3 regions of the Paenibacillus sp. FSL F4-0243 genome follow, and region 1 is predicted to be linked to each of the others. Evidence: predicted binding sites of a transcription regulator. Region 1 holds the regulator's gene; each other region holds the start of a gene.

Region 1 (6,889 bases):
AGGTGATGACGGCACTTGCCGAAGATAAGCATCTATTGATCGAAGCAGGGACAGGAACCGGTAAATCCCTTGGTTATTTATTGCCTGCCATATACCAAAGCGTACGCACTAATGAAAAAGTCATGGTCAGCACTCATACTATTAATCTGCAGGATCAATTGCGTGAGCGTGATATTCCTTTGTTAACGCAGGTAGTTCCTTTTCCATTTAAAGCTGCAATTTTTAAGGGCAGAGGGCATTATTTGTGTCTTCGTAAGTTCGAACATAAAATTAATAAAAAAGACTTTATAAGTCCGAGGGAAGATGCGCTTACTGCGGCTCAGATGATCGTTTGGCTGACACAAAGTGAATCAGGAGATGACGAAGAGCTCAATCTAAGTGGACGTGGCGGAGATTTTTGGGAGACGGTGGCAAGCGATACCGATTCTTGTCTGGGTCGCTCGTGTCCTTGGTTCCGTAAGTGTTATTATCATCGGGCTAAGCATGAAGCTGGTATTGCAGACGTGGTCATTACGAACCACTCTAAGCTTTTCGCAGATGTTAAGGCTGGGCATCAACTACTTCCGGCTTATGAACATCTTGTAATAGATGAGGCCCATCATCTGGAGGACGTGGCTGGCAAGCATTTAGGCATGCATATGAAGCATTTCACGGTGGCACATACACTATCGCGTCTTTATAAGGATAGTCGAAATGGCCAACTTCCTACACTTCGCCAAATGCTTCAGTCATCAGGCAGTGAGGAAGCTTCTGAATGGAGCGGAGTGATCGATAGAATCTATCCGGACCTTCTTACCGTAAAAGAAACCTGGGATCTGCTTAGTGATAAACTATTCAGCCTCTTGCCGGAACGCAGCGATGCAGCGGCGGGAGAAGCCGGCCAGTTAGTCATGCGGCTACTTCCTACCCGTAAACCGAAAGATTGGGATGAATTGGTTGCTTTAGAGAATACTATGAATCTGACATTAAGCGAAATTATCCGTAAAGGTGATAAAATGCTTAATGAGATGCGAGATCAAGAAGGTCAATCTTCCTCAGATAGCCTAGTTACCGATATTAGCGGCTTATTTAAGGATTTAGCTTCTATACGTGAGCAAGTACGGTTTTTTATGGGATTAAATGATGAGAATGTAGTATATTGGCTGGAGGCGAATGGAAATTATCGCAGTAAATCGCTACAGCTGTATGCCGTTCCTGTTGATGTTAGTAATCAGCTTAAGGAGCTGTTTTTCGACAAGAAGAAAAGTATCGTACTAACTTCGGCGACACTCTCTGTGGATAAATCTTTCCAGTTTATGATTGATAATCTCGGACTTAATGAAGCTGCGGAAGAGGGGCGTCTGATGACATCACTCCTGCCTTCTCCCTTTAAGTATCGGGAGCAGGCGCTGTTAGTTATTCCGCGGGATTTCCCAAGTGTGAAGGGGAGTGTAGGCGATGCCCGATTTGTCGATACACTCGTACAGTCACTAGCAGAAGCAGCTATTACAACACGTGGGCGGATGCTTGTCCTGTTTACTTCTTACAAGATGCTACGCCAGGTTTATGATCCTCTGAAAGAGGCTCTAGCCTCACAAGAGATCACGGTGCTAGGTCAAGGCGTGGAGGGGGGCAGCCGTAGTAAGCTGATCCGCCGTTTTCAGGACAGTGCAGCCTCTGTGCTGTTAGGAACAAGCAGCTTTTGGGAGGGTGTAGATATTCCGGGTGAAGCATTAACATGCTTGGCTATCGTGAGGCTTCCATTTCAACCGCCGAATCACCCCCTAGCGGAAGCGAAGTCTGAGTTATTACAAGCCCAGAAGAAGAATCCGTTCATGAAGTTGTCTGTTCCTCAGGCAGTTATCCGCTTTAAGCAAGGATTTGGAAGACTGGTGCGGACAGCGCAAGATCGGGGTATTGTTATTGTGTATGACACAAGGGTGATCGAATCTCACTATGGGAAGTATTTCCTGTATTCGTTGCCTGGCCCGAAAATGGAGCATATGCTTACGGATCAAATGGTTCCTCGAATAGCGGAGTGGTTGGAGGACGGAGGCGTTTCTTGAAAAGGGCGTCTTCCCTCTAATTAATCACTCTACAATGAAGGGCGGTATAAGAATACCGCTCTTCATTGAGACGAGGTGCAGAAATTTCGATAGGATTTGAACAGAATATCACTTAAATTAGGAGGTAAATTATGAAATCGGATAAAATATCAGAAGCCGTTGTTCGCAGACTTCCTGTGTACTTGCGTTTCCTGAATGATCTCCAGAAACGTGAAATATTAACCGTTTCCTCACAAGAACTAGGACAAAAACTTGATTTGAATCCTGCTCAAATTCGTAAAGATTTAGCTTATTTTGGAGACTTTGGTAGAAAAGGTATCGGGTATGACGTAACTTATCTTATTGAAAAAATCCGTCATATTCTGAAGCTGGATCAACAATTGAATGTGGCTTTAGTAGGTGCCGGTAACCTTGGACATGCATTATCTAATTACAATGCTTATCTGAAAGATACTATGAAGATTACCGCTATATTTGACTCCTATGCACCTAAGGTAGGGCGGAAAATTAACTCTCTTACCGTTCAACCGATGGAGGAGCTTGGTCAGACGGTTCGTGAGCAAGGTATTCGAATTGGGATCATTACTGTGCCTGATTCAGAAGCGCAGAATGTAGCAGATATTCTCATTGAGTCTGGCATTGAGGCGATTTTGAATTTTGCACCAGTGATTCTAAAAACACCATCGAATATCCGGGTTCATGCTGCCGATTTTACAACGGATTTGCAAAGCCTTGCTTATTATTTGAAAGACGGAAAGGAAGAAACCGGAAATGAAGAGCAGTAAAACGATTATTAAGGGCGGGCGTTTTCTTATTCCGGGAACGGATGAGCCGGTTCTGAATGGATATATGACTATTGAAGATGATTTGATCACTTACATAGGAAAAGAAGAGCCTTTAATGGAAGATGATGTACAAGTTGTTGATGGCAGTCGTCTGCTGTTTATGCCAGGTCTGGTAAACACACATGGCCATGCGGCAATGTCATTGCTTCGTGGTTATGGAGATGATTTAGCACTTCAGGTGTGGCTTCAAGAGAAGATGTGGCCGATGGAAGCGAAATTCACTGGAGAAGATGTATACTGGGGAACCTCCTTGTCGGTACTGGAAATGCTAAAAGGTGGTACTACAACCTTCTTGGATATGTATGATCATATGGATCGAGTAGCAGAGGTAGTCGAATTATCAGGCATTCGTTCTGTACTGATGAGAGGCGTAATCGGATTATGCCCAGAGGAAGTACAAAATCACAAGCTTGCGGAAGCGATTTCTTTTGCACGAAATTGGCATGGTAAGGCTGATGGTAGAATTACGACGATGATCTCGCCACACGCCCCATATACTTGCCCACCGGACTTCTTTGTTAAGTTTGTTCAAGCGGCACATGATTTGGATTTACCGATGCATACCCATATGTCCGAGACCAAACGCGAAGTGGAGCAGAATGTGGTGGATTACGGACTTCGGCCTGTAGCGCATTTAGAGAAGCTTGGAATGTTCACACGTCCGTCTATTGTTGCACATGGCGTTCATTTGAATGATGAAGAGATCGAGATACTGGCTCGTCATGATGTAGGCGTGTCTCATAACCCAGGAAGTAATCTGAAACTGGCTAGTGGAGTGGCTCGGGTTACGGATCTTCTAAAGGCTGGTGTGAAGGTATCACTGGGTACAGATGGTGCGGCAAGCAATAATAACCTGGATATGTTTGAAGAGATGCGTCTTGCAGCCCTCATCCATAAAGGTGTAAGTGGTGATCCGACGGCTGTTCCAGCTCCGGAAGCGCTGCGTATAGCTACAGAGTATGGCGCAAAGTCTATCTTTTTAAATGATGTGGGTAGACTCGCTGTTGGCATGAAAGCGGACTTTATCGCGATTGATATAGACCAGCCGCATTTGCTACCACACACAGATCTGTTGTCTCATGCTGTATACTCTGCCAGTGCCAAGGATGTTGAGCATGTATGGGTGAATGGTAAACAGGTTGTAAAACATGGAGAATGTGTAACGCTAGATGAGGAAGCAATCCGTCGTAAGGCGCAAGAATCATTTGATGGACTGCTTAAACGGTAGTCTAAGATCATAACGAATAACTGAAAGGCTGTGACTTTCTGCGATTGCAAAGTTACAGCCTTTTGTGTTTCTGATAATTAGATCATTGAATTGGATATGAAACTTTGGATAAACACACAGGTGTGTTATATAATCAAAAAAGATATATTACTAGAAAGGGAGCTGTACCTTGAAGAAAAGGAAAAAATGGATCCTCCTGGGGTCAGTTCTGATTCTGCTCCTTCTGTTTGGACTTATCCAGTTCTATGCTTATATTATGAAAGATCAATGGAACGAGCGAGATATCGCTAAGGATGTCGCTAAAACCAGTGCTGGTCTGACAGAGGTAACCAAAGCGCAGAAATCCGTGTGGGATGAAAATGCGGTGTACTGGGTCTTAACAGGGAAGAATGAAGCCGGGACCGAGTTGATGGTTTGGGTACGTTTTACTGTAGACGGGAAGTTTGCTGAAGGAACCGACGCAGTATATGCTGAAGAACTAAGTAAAGGGACCTCTGAAGCGAAAATGCGTAGCCTTATAAAAGCCGATCTTCCGGACATCAGCATTGAGCGGTTGTTGCCAGGAGTATATAACGGGGAGTATGCTTGGCAGCTTTTTTATAAACAAAGCGGTCGATATTATTATCAATTTTATCGGTTCTCGGATGGGGCTCAAATGGGTGAAGGTTACAGTTTACCTAGCCGCTAAATTAAACAAAGGCATTATAAGAGAAACAAGCGGACCATTTATGGTTCGCTTGTTTTTTAAAATGACATATTATTTGATATACTATTAGTACACGAACTGTGATATACTATAAGAGTGGATTTATATATTGGGATTTAAAGATTCATACGAAAAAAGGTCTGTTATTTTAAGAGTAACAGCCCTTTTTTTGTCGAATTAAATCAATAAATTAAATAAAATGGAAAGAATTAAAAAATAAAATTTTAAATATCTTCACACTTTTTTTCAATATAGTATATACACCTGTGATATACTACTGTTTGTAATTAGAACAGTGTTAGTAGAACGTCAGGCTCTGGTGAGCTCTTAGCAGCTATGACTTTGGATCATTCTGTTTACATTTTTTCATCTTTGAGAGGAGGACGTTTCTTGAAATTACGTCTTGTACCTGTACTGATAACGTCTCTACTGTCGGCTATGCTATTATTCGGAGGATTCTTTTTATATCGTCAGTTTGCTTTACAGGAACCGCTCCAAAAGATTGTAACCGGATTTGAGGGAGTAAATACTTCACATATTAGTATTAACCGCGATGAGGTCACTTTGAAACTTGATTTGCAGCCGGGCACGAATTTACGTGATCTAGTATCGTATGTATCCAAAGAAGGAAAATCAGTGATTGAAGGACGTAAACTTAAACTCGATGTGGAGCAAAATTCAAGTGAACTATTGGATGATTACTGGGATAAAGCGATGTTCTCTGTAGCTGAAGCCATGGAGAGCCGTAAATATACGATTATACCTACAGAACTTGATAGATTGAAACAGCAAAATACGGAATTTAAAGATGTGATAGCATCTACTGATATCGACGACAACAATGTGTACGTAAGCTTGAGTAATGGAAAAGAAAGCAAATTTATTATTTTGCCGCGAAAACCTGCGACCTTGGGGGTATGGAATAATGCCTAAGTACCTTAAAGAAATTTTACTCGGATTTATTCCTGTACTGTTTATTTTCATGGCTTTTTTAGGTATTAATATATTCCCGATTGTTATAGCAGCTGGGATGCTCACTGCACTACTTATAATTGCTCATTTGCGTGGTGGGCTTACAGTGAACGCTGGTGCTGGAAAGAAACGCAAGAAGGAAGGACCTTCAAAGCTCACTTTTGAAGAAATAGGTGGGCAAGATAATGCGAAGCAAGAGCTTCGTGAGGCACTTGATTTTTTGATCCGGCATGAGGAGATCAGTAAATTTGGGATTCGCCCTTTGAAAGGGATTCTACTCACTGGCCCTCCAGGAACAGGTAAGACCCTTATGGCCAGAGCAGCTGCGCATTATACAAACTCTGTATTCGTGGCTGCATCAGGCAGTGAATTTGTAGAAATGTATGTAGGTGTCGGGGCCGGCCGGATCCGCGATTTGTTCAAGGATGCTCGTAACCGTGCTGTTAAGGAAAATAAACAGAGTGCCATTATTTTTATTGATGAAATTGACGTAATTGGCGGTAAACGTGAAGGCGGACAGCAGCGTGAATATGATCAGACCTTAAATCAGCTGTTGACTGAGATGGATGGTATTTATAATAACGAAACACCGCGTATTCTACTGGTAGCTGCAACAAACCGGAAAGAAATGCTTGATTCGGCATTGCTACGTCCTGGACGCTTCGACCGTCATATTCAAGTGGACATGCCTGACAAAAAGGGCCGCAAATCGATTCTGGAATTGCATGCGAAGAATAAACCTCTTCATCCAGATGTGAGTCTCGACAAAATTGCTGAAGAAGCCTATGGCTTTTCCGGTGCTCAGCTTGAAAGTGTCATGAATGAGGCTGCGATTTATATGATGCGTGAGGACTTGACGAAAGTTGAGCAGCGGCATCTGTCGATGGCGATTGACAAGGTAATGATGGGTGAAAAAACGGATAGAGAAACAAATCACGAAGAGAAAAAGAGAGTCGCCATTCATGAATTGGGACATGCCATCATGGCAGAGCTCCTTCGTCCCGGAAGCGTTAGTCAGGTTACGCTGACTCCGCGTGGGCAAGCCCTTGGTTATGTGCGACATAATCCTCAGCAAGAGCAGTATTTGTACACC
Region 2 (6,889 bases), 260 kb from region 1:
AAGCAATTATCGACGAATTTATCCACGGATCGTAAACATGCACATGAAAGGAATATAAATGCACCTCGTTTGTAAACGGTTTCTAATTTATGATCGATATGTAAGATAATTATGAATTGAAAAGGGGAGTTTCAATGCGTAAGTACTCTAGCGTTCTACTAAGCGTACTTGTAGCCGGATCGTTGCTATCTGCTTGCAGCGGCAACAATAACGGAAACACAGCGGGGAACAAAGGCGGGGAAGCATCTGCTGCGCCAACAAATGCGGTAACGGATAATACAGCAACCGCTACGGATGCACCAGTGGATGACATTACTCAAAGAAAAGTGACGATCAAGATTCACTATCCAACACCTGACCTGACTGAAATAAGAGCACAGGAAGACGACAAAATCAAACGTTTCCAAGAGGTATATCCGAACGTAGAAATCGTTAAAGACGACTGGCAGTACAATGTAAGTGAAATAGGAATCAAAATGGCTGCGAATGAAGCACCAACCTTCTTTAATACTTTTGCTACAGAAGCTAAATTCCTGGTTGAAAAGGGCTGGGTTGCTGACATCACAGATCTGTGGAACAAATATGAATTTAAAGATCAAATTAACACCGTGCTTCAAAATCAATTTATTATCGACGGCAAAGTTTTCGGAGTAACACAAAAAGGTTATGTAACAACCACTATGATCAACAAAAAAATGCTGGATGAAAAAGGCGTAGCCATTCCACCTATGGATTGGACTTGGGATGATATGCTGAATACGGCTAAAGGTGTAGCCGATGCCAAAAAAGGGATTTCCGGTATTGCTCCAATGGGTAAGGGGAACGAATCAGGTTGGAACTGGACCAACTTCCTGTTTGAAGCTGGCGGAGAGATTCAAAAAATTGAAGACGGTAAGGTTATAGCTACATTTAATTCCGATGCTGGCGTTAAAGCACTGGATTTCTACAAGAAACTTAGATGGGAAGCTAACGCGATTCCACAGGACTGGGCACTTGGTTGGGGCGATGCTGTAGGTGCGTTCCAACAAAGTCGTACAGCAATGGTAATGGCCGGATCTGATGGCGTTATCGAGCAAGCGTTGAACCAAGGTGGACTGAAACCTGAGGATGTGCTTACGTATCCTATGCCAGCTATGGAAAAAGGCGGAAAACACACAGGGGTACTTGGTGGTGACTATCTAGTAATTAATCCAAATGCTACGCCAGATGAACAAGAAATGGCATTCCGCTACATTACTTTTGATTATTTCTCTGACAAAGGTTTGGAAGCACTGGATGCAATTCTTCAACAACGTACAACCGATGGCAAATACTTTATCCCGCCGCTCTTAGACTACTACTCAGCTGATTCTGAGTTTGGTAAGAAGACCAAAGCGGTTTATGACAAGTACACAAATGTATACCAATATAGCCCTGACATTATGGGACTTTTGGATGGTAAACCTGAAGCTCAATACAACACACAGGACTATTACGCAACCATGTCCAATGTTATTCAAGAGCTGTTTTCCAAAAAAGGAACGGATTCCAAGAGCCAGCTAGAAGCAGCAGCTAAAACAGTGCAAGAGAAATTCTTTGATACGATTAAAGCGGAATAGTCTAATGCAAAAACCGGCCCCTTTGGGGTCGGTTTTTTGTTGTGAAGATTTATAAATTTATAAATCTTCAGAAATAGTGATAATCAATTGGAAATTATTACAGTGTAGGGAAATCGTAATTGACTGTGATGAAGAGAATACGTTTTTGTGTACTGATTATAGATATATGGAATAAAAAGGAGCTGAAACTTTGCTTATTAAAGTATAATTCTAAGATTTAAAGGGTTTTATAGCACATAATATGGTAAAAAGACTATAATATGATCGAATGAAAGCGCTTTGAAAACAAATCAAAAAAACTTTATACTTTGTGAAAGATTTCACTATACAAGGTGGAAATCATGTGATAAGATAAATGTGTAGAGAAAAACAACTAAAAATTGACAGGAGGACGAGGGAGATGGCAGTTAAGAACGAAGTCGCCGCCCAAGTTAAACAAGTTACCGCTGAAGAGTATATTCAGAATTTAGTGGATAAAGCAAAAAAAGCGCATGAGGCGTTCATGGCGCTAGACCAAGAGCAAGTTGACACAATCGTTCATGCAATGGCGTTGGCTGGACTCGACAAACATATGTACCTCGCAAAATTAGCCGTAGAAGAAACTGGACGCGGCGTATACGAAGACAAAATTACGAAGAACATCTTCTCAACTGAATATATCTGGCACGGAATTAAATACGATAAAACAGTAGGCGTTATTGAAGACAACGCTTATGATAGCTTCCAAAAAATTGCTGAACCCGTCGGAATTGTTATGGGTATCACACCGGTAACCAACCCTACATCCACCACGATGTTTAAAGCGTTGATTTCGATTAAGACACGGAACCCTATTATATTCGGTTTCCACCCATCTGCGCAAGAGTGTAGTGCAGCTGCTGCAAAAATTCTTCATGATGCTGCCGTGAAAGCTGGCGCTCCTGAGAACTGTATCCAATGGATTGAAATGCCAACAATGGACAAGACAAACGCATTGATGAACAACCCAGACGTTGCTCTTATCTTGGCAACTGGTGGTTCTGCAATGGTAAAAGCAGCTTACAGCTGTGGTAAACCAGCACTTGGCGTAGGCCCTGGTAACGTACCTGCTTTCATTGAAAAGAGCGCGGATATTGATCAAGCCGTAACGGACATTATTCTTTCTAAAACATTTGATAATGGTATGATCTGTGCTTCCGAGCAAGCTGTTATTATCGAAGAACCAATCTTCGATCAAGTGAAGAAAAAGATGATTGCTAATGGCTGCTACTTTGTGAATAAAGAAGAAGCTGCCAAACTGACTAGTGGAGCAATGAATGTAGATAAATGTGCGGTTAACCCAGCAATCGTAGGTCAATCCGCAGTGAAGATTGCTGAAATGTGTGGCATTCAAGTCCCTGCCGGCACAAAGATTCTGGTAGCAGAACTTGAAGGTGTAGGCACTAAATATCCACTTTCCGCTGAAAAATTAAGCCCGGTTCTTGCTTGCTACAAAGTTAAGAATGCAGATCAAGGTATCGAACGCGCAGCTCAAATTGTTGAATTTGGTGGTATGGGACATAGCTCGGCTATCCACTCCAACAATGAAGAAGTAATCATGAAGTTCTCTAACCGTCTGCAAACAGGACGTATTCTCGTTAACTCGCCTTCCACACATGGTGCGATCGGCGATATCTACAACACTAATATCCCTTCGTTGACTCTGGGCTGCGGATCTTATGGTCGTAACTCCGTGTCGCAAAACGTTACAGCAATCAATTTGATCAACGTGAAAAGGGTGAATCGTCGTACCGTGAATATGCAATGGTTTAAAGTACCTGACAAGATATATTTCGAAAAAGGCGCTACTCAGTACCTGACCAAAATGCCTGATATCACACGTGTCGCAATTATCACTGACCCAATGATGGTTAAGCTTGGATATGTTGAAAGAGTTGAACATTACCTGCGTCAACGTCAAACTCCTGTAGCTATCGAAGTGTTCTCTGAAGTTGAACCAGATCCATCGACAACTACAGTTGAAAAAGGTACTGCAATGATGAACAGATTCCAACCGGACTGCATTATCGCACTTGGCGGCGGCTCCCCAATGGATGCTGCAAAAGGAATGTGGTTATTCTATGAACATCCAGACGCAGACTTTAATGGTCTGAAACAAAAATTCATGGATATCCGTAAACGGGTATACAAATTCCCTAAACTTGGTAACAAAGCTAAGTTTGTAGCGATTCCAACAACTTCGGGTACAGGTTCGGAAGTAACATCTTTCGCAGTTATTACCGATAAAACAACTGAACAGCACACTAAATATCCTTTGGCTGACTACGAGTTAACTCCAGATGTGGCTATCATTGATCCAGAGTTCGTATACAGCTTGCCAAAAACTGCTGTTGCTGATACAGGTATGGACGTATTGACACATGCTATCGAAGCTTATGTATCGGTTATGGCGAGTGACTATACTGATGGTCTAGCTATTAAAGCGATCCAACTGGTATTCCAATACCTTGAAAAATCGGCGCTGGAAGGCGACAGAGTAGCACGTGAGAAAATGCATAACGCATCAACACTTGCTGGTATGGCCTTTGCCAATGCATTCTTGGGTATTAACCACAGTTTGGCACATAAATGGGGCGGACAGTACCACACTGCTCACGGTCGTACTAACGCGATCCTTATGCCACACGTTATCCGCTACAATGCTAAAAAACCTACGAAGTTCGCTTCGTTCCCTAAATATTCGCACTTCGTAGCTGATGAGCGTTATGCTGAAATTGCCCGTATTCTGGGATTGCCAGCTCGCACAACTGAAGAAGGTGTAACTAGCCTGATCAATGCTATTCGCGATATGAATAAAAAATTGGGCATCGAAGAATCGTTCCAACAACTGGGCTTTGATCCTAAGGACTTCGAATCCCGCGTAGATTATTTGGCTGACCGTGCGTTTGAAGATCAATGTACAACTGCCAATCCTAAGCTGCCACTGGTTTCTGAGCTTGCTGATGTATACCGTAATGCGTTCTACGGAAGATTTGATAATTAATAAATGGTTAAATAGAGAATAGGATAGTTGTGGACTTAGATAAAGGTGACAAATATCACTCGAAAGGTGATATTTGTCACAGTGTTTTTATAGAAAATAAACTAGAATGTTTATATAAACAACGGTCCCACATATGAAATGTTGATTGTGAAATTTGGAACAACCACATCTTTTGGGGATCACGAGACACGGGATCAACCTTCAAGCCCGCGATCTCTACAAATATAATAAATATAGATGGAGGGATTTAGCATGTCGGTGATTGAAAAAGAAGTAAATGAAGTGAAATCCGGTTGGAGAAGCTTTACAAAAGGTAAATGGTCCAAGAAAGTTGACGTTAACAACTTTATCGCTAGTAACATTAAGCCTTATGAAGGTAACGAAGAGTTCCTCGTAGGTCCTACTAGTAACACAACTGAACTGTGGAAGATTATTTCCCAACTGAGCAAGGAAGAAAGAGAAAGAGGCGGCGTATGGGATGTTTCCCTAGATACTGTCTCCACAATCACTTCACATGCTCCAGGCTACATTGACAAGGACAAGGAACAAATTGTAGGCGTGCAGACTGATGCTCCTTTCAGACGTTCCATCCAGCCATTCGGCGGGATCAAGATGATGGTTGATGCTACGAAGGCTTATGGCTTCGAGCTTCCACAAAACATCGTTGACATGTTCACGAACATTCGCAAAACGCATAACCAAGGCGTATTTGATGCATATACACCAGACATGAGAGCAGTACGTAAATCCGGCGTTATCACAGGTCTTCCTGATGCTTACGGCCGTGGACGTATTATCGGCGACTACCGCCGCATAGCTCTGTACGGTATTGATTTCTTGATTAAAGACAAAAAGCAACAACTAGCTGAGCTTGAAGTTGATTCCATGACAGAAGAAGTAATTCGTTTACGTGAAGAACTGTCCGAGCAAATTCGTGCACTGGGCGAATTGAAAGAAATGGCAGCTGCTCACGGCATGGATATTTCCAAACCGGCGACGAACTTCAAAGAAGCTACTCAATGGGTATACTTTGGATATCTGGCAGCAGTTAAAGAACAAAATGGTGCAGCGATGTCCCTGGGACGTGTTTCTTCCTTCTTAGACATCTATGCAGAACGCGATATTGAAGAAGGTACTTTGACTGAAGAACAAGTACAAGAAATTGTCGATCATTTCGTAATGAAACTGCGTATCGTAAAATTCTTGCGTACACCTGACTATAATGACCTGTTCTCTGGAGACCCTACTTGGGTAACTGAATCCATCGGTGGTATGGCTGAAGATGGAACCACTCGTGTTACCAAGAACAGCTTCCGTTTCCTGAACACCCTGTACAACTTGGGTCCAGCTCCAGAACCAAACTTAACTGTACTTTGGTCCGAAAGATTGCCTGAAGGCTTCAAAAAATATTGTGCTAAGGTTTCTATCGAAACTAGTGCAATTCAGTATGAAAATGACGATCTAATGCGTCCATACTGGGGTGAAGATTATGCGATTGCATGCTGCGTATCTCCAATGCGTATCGGTAAACAAATGCAGTTCTTCGGCGCTCGTGCCAACCTGGCAAAAGCTTTGCTGTATGCTATTAATGGTGGTAAAGACGAAAAATCCGGAGCACAAGTTGGACCGGAATTCCCAGCTATCACTTCTGAATATCTAGATTATGACGAAGTAATGAAACGCTTCAAACCGATGATGGAGTGGTTGGCTAAGACTTATGTTAACACTTTGAACATCATTCACTATATGCATGACAAATATTCTTACGAACGTATCGAAATGGCACTGCATGATCGCGACATTCTGCGTACAATGGCTTGCGGTATCGCTGGTCTGTCCGTTGCAGCAGACTCACTGAGTGCGATTAAATACGCGAAGGTTAAACCAATCCGTAACGAACAAGGTATTGCAATTGACTTCGAAACTGAAGGCGAATTCCCTTGCTACGGTAACAATGACGATGCTGTAGACAACATCGCAGTAGAATTGGTTGAAACCTTCATGTCTATGATCCGTAAACACAAAACATATCGTGATGCTGTACCGACTCAATCGGTATTGACCATTACTTCGAATGTAGTGTACGGTAAGAAGACAGGTACAACACCTGACGGACGTAAAAAAGGCGAACCATTCGCACCAGGTGCTAACCCAATGCACGGACGCGACAAGAAAGGTGCTCTGGCTTCACTGAACTCTGTAGCCAAACTGCCTTACTCCGATGCACAAGATGGTATCTCCAATACGTTCTCTATCGTACCTAAGGCAC
Region 3 (6,889 bases), 2.6 Mb from region 1:
CATTATGTCTAACAGTACCACTTCACATGTGAAAGATATGGTCGCTGATGCTGTAAGTAAATTAACGACTAAACCTTCGGCAGACCAATTGCTTGGTATACAAAATCAAGTCATTGCGAAAGCTACTATTGAAGGAATTAACGATGCATTCTTGGTATCTGTAGGCGTAGCGATTATTGCATTTATTCTAGCCTTCTTTATTAAAAGAGGTGTACAGCCTAAGGAAACGGCAGAAGAGAAAGTGACTGCAAAGAAAGTAGCTGCTAAGCAGGTTACAACGCATTAGTCTATATTCAAAAAGGCGCTCACCTTATAGGTGAAGCGCCTTTTTTTGCAAATATAAGAAAGTAAAGATTACTTATAATGATGTGTTAATCTTGGACCATCCTGAATGACTGTGATGGTATTGTCGTTTGCGACATATAACCTGTTCGTTAGTGGATTAAGTGCGATGTTTACGCCTGTTACGGAGGGGAATACCGCGATTCTTTTAAACGTACTGGCGTTATACACGGACATTCTGTTCTTATTGAAATTACTGACAAATAAATGATTTGTAATCGGGTTGATGAATGTGCTGGAGGAGGAAGATAACACTCTAGTTGCAATCACTTTATTGGTATTTCCATTAAGCACAAAAAGCTTCCCTTGTTTAACCTGTTGAGCACTGGACACGTAAACACGGTTTGTAAGCGGATTAAGGATGACCTCGCTTTGTAACCGTCCAAGCTGTACATTCTTGAGGAGCTTGTTGGTGCGGCCATTGATCACGGAAAGAAAGCGGCTTAAGTTGTTCGCTACATAAATACGGTTCGTAATCGGATTTAGCGCAGGTGTGATTACTGGGTTGTTGCCAACCTTGATGGTTGCTATTGCAGTTTGTGTACTACCGTTAATGACAGATACGGAATTGTTTATAGTATTCGTTACATAAATGCGATTGGTACGTTTATTAATGACGATAGCGGAAGGGCGGCCGCCGATCTGGATAGTAGTCCGAATGCAGTTCGATCTGCCATCGATGACGGTTACGATGCCAGAGGCACTCGACACATAAATCAGGTTCGTTCGAACATTAACGTTAACACTATCAGGGTTCCTGCCCACTTGGAGGGTCTTGATTACACGGTTTGTCCGTCCGCTAATTACAGATACCGTTCCATCGCGGAAGTTGGTGACGTACACACGGTTTGTTCTTGGGTTGATGGCAAGCTTGAGCGGAAATCTACCTACTTGTATGGTTGCAATGATCCGATTGGTCAGGGTGCTTAATACACCAACAGTTCCGGCTGTAGTGTTAGGATTTACGAAGTATACCCGATTGGTGATGGGATTTACCTCAATATCTCCGACAGGTACGGATGTAGGAACTGTGGTTATGATGGTGGGTAACGCCATGATATAACCCCCTCTTCAAATGACTAGATGATTCATTATATTTGGGCAAGGGCAAAAGGGTACTATATATCGTTGCAAGATGTATCTCTAGAGTATAGAATGATATTCCCAAATCCACATTTCAGATTAAATGTAAGCGCTATATTTACAAGGGGGTTGAGATCGATTGGAGGCTGATGGATACGATGATGAAATCAGTATTGTCGGATATTTTACTAACACCTGATAAGTTGCTACTTCATCGCGAATTACTAGAGGAGATTGGAAAGTTCATTACGCAAGAGATCCTAAATCATCCGTTATTGCAAGAAGATCGTCAGAGGGTAAGCATTATCCTAGATGGATCGACCGCACTCGGGGTGGTAGATGGGCAGTCGGATGTAGATATAATCATTATTTGTGAGGATGAGTCTTACAACAGTATTAATCATCGGTTCGAGGAAGCAGGGCTGATTCCGGAGCACAGTAGTTTTTTTATGGATTTAAGGCTTCCGAGTGGGAAGACAGGGCATTATACACTCCATAAAATATCTGATATCAAAGAAGCTTTAATGAGCGGGGATATGGAATGGCTGTGGAATGCATCGGTGTCCTATATTTACTACGATCAGCTGGATCTGAAGTCACTTTTTCATTCCTATGTTCCACTCCAATCTGAAGTACTAATGAAATTTCGTAAGAATTCATACATACAGCTAAGAAGCTATGCCAGAAGTCTAGATAATCCTGTAGTTCGTGGCGACGCCTTTCCAATCTTGTTCTTAGCGGTTTCCCTTTATAAAGAGGCTTTACGCTGTGCAATCACTATTGAAGGTTATCCGTATCCCTATGACAAATGGCTTGTTCCCGTAGCGCAGCAAACGGTCGTAGGTCGAAAGATTTTGGAGTGTGCAGGCGATTTTTGGAGTTATCTTAGAGAGGATGAATCCTTTGCTCCCATGCACCAGGAGGACAATAATTTTGTCAAAATGGAAAAACAATTTCGAAAGATACTTTTGGAGGAATTCCGCCTGCGAGGGATCGATGAACCTTGGTTAATAGAGTGGTGGAAGTTTTTGGAGGAATAAACAGAGTAATGACGCTGACTATCCTTCTTGATTACGGTAAGGTATACTGGAATGAACTTTTCAGTAAGAGGTGATTAAATGGCTGGGACAGTCTCTATATTAGGCGTTCCTTTTTCAAAACTAACACTAAACGAGACAACACTTCATCTAACAAAACATATTCAATCCGGAGAACCGAAGCTATTTCATTTGATTACGGCGAACCCGGAAATTACGATAACAAGCCAATCGGATGAGCTGCTTCGAACCATACTCCATGAGGCAGATTTGATTACTCCTGATGGGATTGGCATTGTGCTGGCATCGAGAAGAAAAGGTGACCCTATAGCTGAACGAGTTACGGGGTATGAACTACTTCTTGAGCTGCTCGCACAAGGGAATAAGCTGGGCTGGAGCTTTTATTTCTTAGGCACGGATGAGCATACCAGCTGTAAAGCGGTCGAAAAGATTACAGAGCGATATCCGAATGTGAAAATTGCCGGAAGACATAATGGTTTTCTTGCTAAAGAAGAGGAACCGGCCATTGTGGCAGAGATTCAGCACGCACAGCCAGATTTCCTGATTGTCGCGATGGGGGCTCCATACTCTGACAAGTGGGTTTATAAGCATAAACAGGCGCTTTCTCAGGTTAAGGTTGTGTTTGGCGTGGGGGGAAGCTTGGATGTTATAGCGGGAAAAGTGACTCCAGCCCCTGCGATATGGAAGAAATTCAATTTGGAGTGGCTGCATCGACTCTTATTCGCACCTGTGGCCAAAGGACAAAAGTCGCGCTGGCGCAGGCAAGCAGTTCTTCCTAAATTCGTGTATCGAGCTATGCTTAGGAAATAAAGCAGATGGCCGCCCTGGAAAGGGTGGCTTTTTTTGAGTAGTAAGCTGAGGAAATATTGAAAGTAAGAATTTTTATGAAAACTTAAATGAAAATATTCATGGAAATGTAACAGTAACCATAACTAATTACATAAAAAACTTCCCAAAACAGCATCTTTGCGTTATTATAAATGTGAAAACATTCACAAAGGGGCGTTATAAAGATGAAGAAGACAACAAGTACTGCTCTCATTCTCATTCTCTCTGTCATGCTCGTAATCGCAGGCTGCGGTAACAGTAATAGCAACAGCGCAGGTAATAGTAATGGCAACGAGAACAAAAGTAAGGTAAATGAGACGGCCAAAAATGATAAAACGGAAGCCGTATCAGGTGCATCAGAAGCTAGTTACACACCACTGGATCAATTAAAAGATAATTATGATATCGTTATTGTTGGTGCTGGTGGTGCAGGAATGTCTGCTGCACTGGAAGCTAAGGCCAAAGGCTTGAACCCTGTTATTTTAGAAAAAATGCCGGTTGCAGGTGGGAATACAAGTAAATCCTCCTCAGGAATGAACGCTTCCCAAACGAAATTTCAAAAAGAGCAAAGCATTGAAGATAGCAATGATAAGTTTTATGAAGAGACACTAAAGGGCGGCCATGACACGAACGATAAAGAGATGCTTCGTTTCTTCGTTGACAATTCCGCAAGTGCAATCGATTGGTTGGATTCGATCGGAATCAAGCTGAACAATATTACGATCACAGGCGGCATGAGCGAAAAGCGCACCCACCGTCCAGAAGACGGCTCTGCGGTAGGCCAATACCTTGTCAAAGGATTGGTTAGAAACGTACAAGAAAAAGAAATTCCACTGTTTGTGAACGCGGATGTTAAAGAAATTACTCAAAAAGACGGTAAGGCTAACGGTGTCAAAGTACTCTTTAACCAAGCTGATGAAAAAACCATTACAGCGAAGGCAGTTGTTGTAACAACAGGTGGTTTTGGATCCAACATGGATATGATTTCAAAAGTTAGACCTGATCTGGAAGGATACGTAACGACTAACCAAATCGGCAGTACCGGCGACGGCATCAAGATGATTGAGGCACTTGGCGGAACCACCGTTGATATGGATCAAATCCAGGTTCACCCAACAGTTCAACAAGAAAAATCTTATCTGATCGGGGAAGCTGTACGCGGCGAAGGTTCTATCCTCGTGAATAGCGAAGGCAAACGGTTCGTAAACGAATTGACTACACGTGATAAAGTTACCGAAGCGATCAATGCACTTCCTGAAAAAGCGGCAACGCTTGTCTTTGATTCCGGCGTCAAATCACGCGTGAAAGCAATTGAACAATATGACAAAATGGGCTTCGTAATCCAAGCGGATACCATCGAAGCATTGGCGAAAGAAATCGGTGTTCCAGCCGATAAGCTAAAAGCGACACTTGATACTTGGAACAGCGCGGTAAAGAACAAGAACGATGCTGAATTCGGCAGAACAACAGGGATGGACAACGATTTGTCCGCGGGTCCTTACTACGCTATTAAGATCGCCCCAGGGATTCATTACACCATGGGCGGCGTGAAGATCAATACGAACACAGAAGTATTAAATAAAGACGGCGCTGCTATTCCTGGCCTGTATGCGGCTGGTGAAGTTACAGGTGGATTGCACGGTCAAAACCGGATCGGCGGTAACTCTGTAGCAGAAATCATTATTTTCGGCCGTCAAGCAGGGGTTAAATCTGCTGAGTTTGTACAAGCACAATAAGATTTAACTGCTATTCTGGTTAAAACAAAAGAACCGCTTGGGCTAATTGAAGCCCGGGCGGTTCTTTGTTTAATCTCTCGTTTAAAGTGAGTGGAGTGACCTCTATTCAAAAAGCTACTTCTCGCTTTTAGCTTGTTCTTCTCGCATCCACTGTGACAGCTGGCGTTTGAGTTTAAGGAATTCCGGGGAATCCGTAATCTCATCGCGGCGTGGCCGTGGAAATGGCACATCAACAGTATGTAGGATGGAGCCAGGGCGACCCGAGAATACATAAATACGATTCGAGAGCAGCAACGCTTCTTCGATGTTATGGGTAATGAATAGCACGGAGCGGCGATTCTCCTCCCACAGCTCCAGCAGCCAGCGCTGCATTTCACTGCGAGTTAGTGCATCCAGTGCGCTGAAAGGTTCATCGAGCAGCATCAACTCCTGCGGAGCCAGCAATGCTCTGAGAAAAGCAGCACGCTGCTGCATCCCGCCAGACAGCATATGCGGATAAGCCTGTTCGAATCCATTCAAGCCAACCTTTGCGAGCCATTGGCGCGCTTCTTCACGAGCTCCATCCTGCAGAGCGCCTTTAATTTCTCCGGCTAGCAGTACATTATCTTCAATCGTTCGCCAAGGAAAAAGCGCAGGCTGCTGCGGCATATAACTGATTTCACCACGTTGACCTGTAACGACCTTGCCGCTCATGCGGATCGTTCCTGCATCAGGCTTCACTAGTCCGCCGATCATATGGAATAAGGTGCTTTTTCCGCAGCCGGAAGGACCGACGATCGAAACGAACTCTTGCTGCTCTACCTTAAGAGAGACGTTGTTAAGCACGTTCGTCTCGCGGCGACGATGGGTGAAGGACTTGGAGATGCCGCTTACTTCAAGAGCAGGTGGTGCAGTATGAGCTTCAGGAGAGCTTGTGTTTTCAGTTGTTCTTTGCTCTATTTGCGTCGCTTGAGACATACAGGCATCTTCCTTTCTATGAGTTACGGCGCGGTTTCCAGCGAACTAACCATTTTTCGAGCAAGGCGATAATCGCAAAAAGCACAAGACTAAGGAGCACAATAATAACAATAGCGACAAACATCCGATCCGTACGGTAAGCCGATTTTTGCAGCAGCATATAATAGCCAATCCCTTTATCCGCGCCAATCCACTCAGCGACCACGGCTCCCATAACCGCATAAGTAGCAGATATTTTCACACCGGAAAATAGTGCCGGGATAGAAGACGGGAGCTCCAGCTTGGTGAAGATTTGCCACTTGCTTGCGCCAGCCATTTTCATATAATTCATCATGACCTGATCACTTTGAGACAAGCCGCCCATTGCAGCGACAGCTACCGGGAAGAAGCATACCAGTGTAATCAGCACGATTTTGGGCAAAAGGCCGAAGCCAAACCAGATGATAAGCAGTGGTCCGAGTGCGATAGAGGGAACATTTTGACTCAGAATAATGAGTGGATAAAAAGCCCGCCTAGCCCAAGGTAAAAGATGCAAAAGTAGCGCGACGATCAAGCCTACACCTGTACCAATAGGAAAACCGATTAATGTGAGTCGGAGCGTAGCCATCGTATGAGCCCAGAGACCTGAGGCATTACTGGTGGATTCGCGAGCAATATCAGCAGGACTCGGCAGAATCCAGGATTCGATATGGAATAGAGAAACAGATAACTGCCATACGGTTAAAAAGAAGACGACCGCCACAAGGGGCGGCCATATTAGCTTCCAGGTCGATCTCACGGCCGATATTTCTCCGTCAATTTATCCATGCTGATTCCGTTAGGGTTATGAGCGATTTTGATTTGGGAGATCACGCTTGGACTACCTGCTTCGATCAGCGCCTCCTG

What was found. Region 1 encodes Rex, which represses fermentation and respiration genes when NADH is low (regulators of the CRP and FNR family bind a similar motif). Its sites were predicted from a motif close to TTGTGAAATATTTCACAA; they were not measured.
Region 2: pflB (formate C-acetyltransferase) is a predicted target of Rex. The motif match lies at 4,766-4,783, and genes of this name have one in related genera.
Region 3: NSS87_RS02090 (flavocytochrome c) is a predicted target of Rex. The motif match lies at 3,464-3,481, and genes of this name have one in related genera.

Annotation. Positions count from the first base shown of each region.
Region 1 is NZ_CP150151.1:4,801,786-4,808,674, reverse strand. It holds gene dinG (ATP-dependent DNA helicase DinG) at 1-2,045, shown strand, start outside; gene NSS87_RS21410 (redox-sensing transcriptional repressor Rex) at 2,177-2,830, shown strand; gene NSS87_RS21405 (amidohydrolase) at 2,817-4,118, shown strand; gene NSS87_RS21400 (DUF5590 domain-containing protein) at 4,288-4,806, shown strand; gene NSS87_RS21395 (hypothetical protein) at 5,215-5,757, shown strand; gene NSS87_RS21390 (AAA family ATPase) at 5,750-6,889, shown strand, end outside.
Region 2 is NZ_CP150151.1:5,058,011-5,064,899, reverse strand. It holds gene NSS87_RS22640 (carbohydrate ABC transporter permease) at 1-2, shown strand, start outside; gene NSS87_RS22635 (ABC transporter substrate-binding protein) at 135-1,598, shown strand; gene adhE (bifunctional acetaldehyde-CoA/alcohol dehydrogenase) at 1,999-4,620, shown strand; gene pflB (formate C-acetyltransferase) at 4,873-6,889, shown strand, end outside.
Region 3 is NZ_CP150151.1:461,491-468,379, forward strand. It holds gene NSS87_RS02070 (DHA2 family efflux MFS transporter permease subunit) at 1-286, shown strand, start outside; gene NSS87_RS02075 (YncE family protein) at 355-1,398, opposite strand; gene NSS87_RS02080 (nucleotidyltransferase domain-containing protein) at 1,584-2,465, shown strand; gene NSS87_RS02085 (WecB/TagA/CpsF family glycosyltransferase) at 2,544-3,293, shown strand; gene NSS87_RS02090 (flavocytochrome c) at 3,497-5,047, shown strand; gene NSS87_RS02095 (ABC transporter ATP-binding protein) at 5,162-6,004, opposite strand; gene NSS87_RS02100 (ABC transporter permease) at 6,021-6,782, opposite strand; gene NSS87_RS02105 (MTH1187 family thiamine-binding protein) at 6,779-6,889, opposite strand, start outside.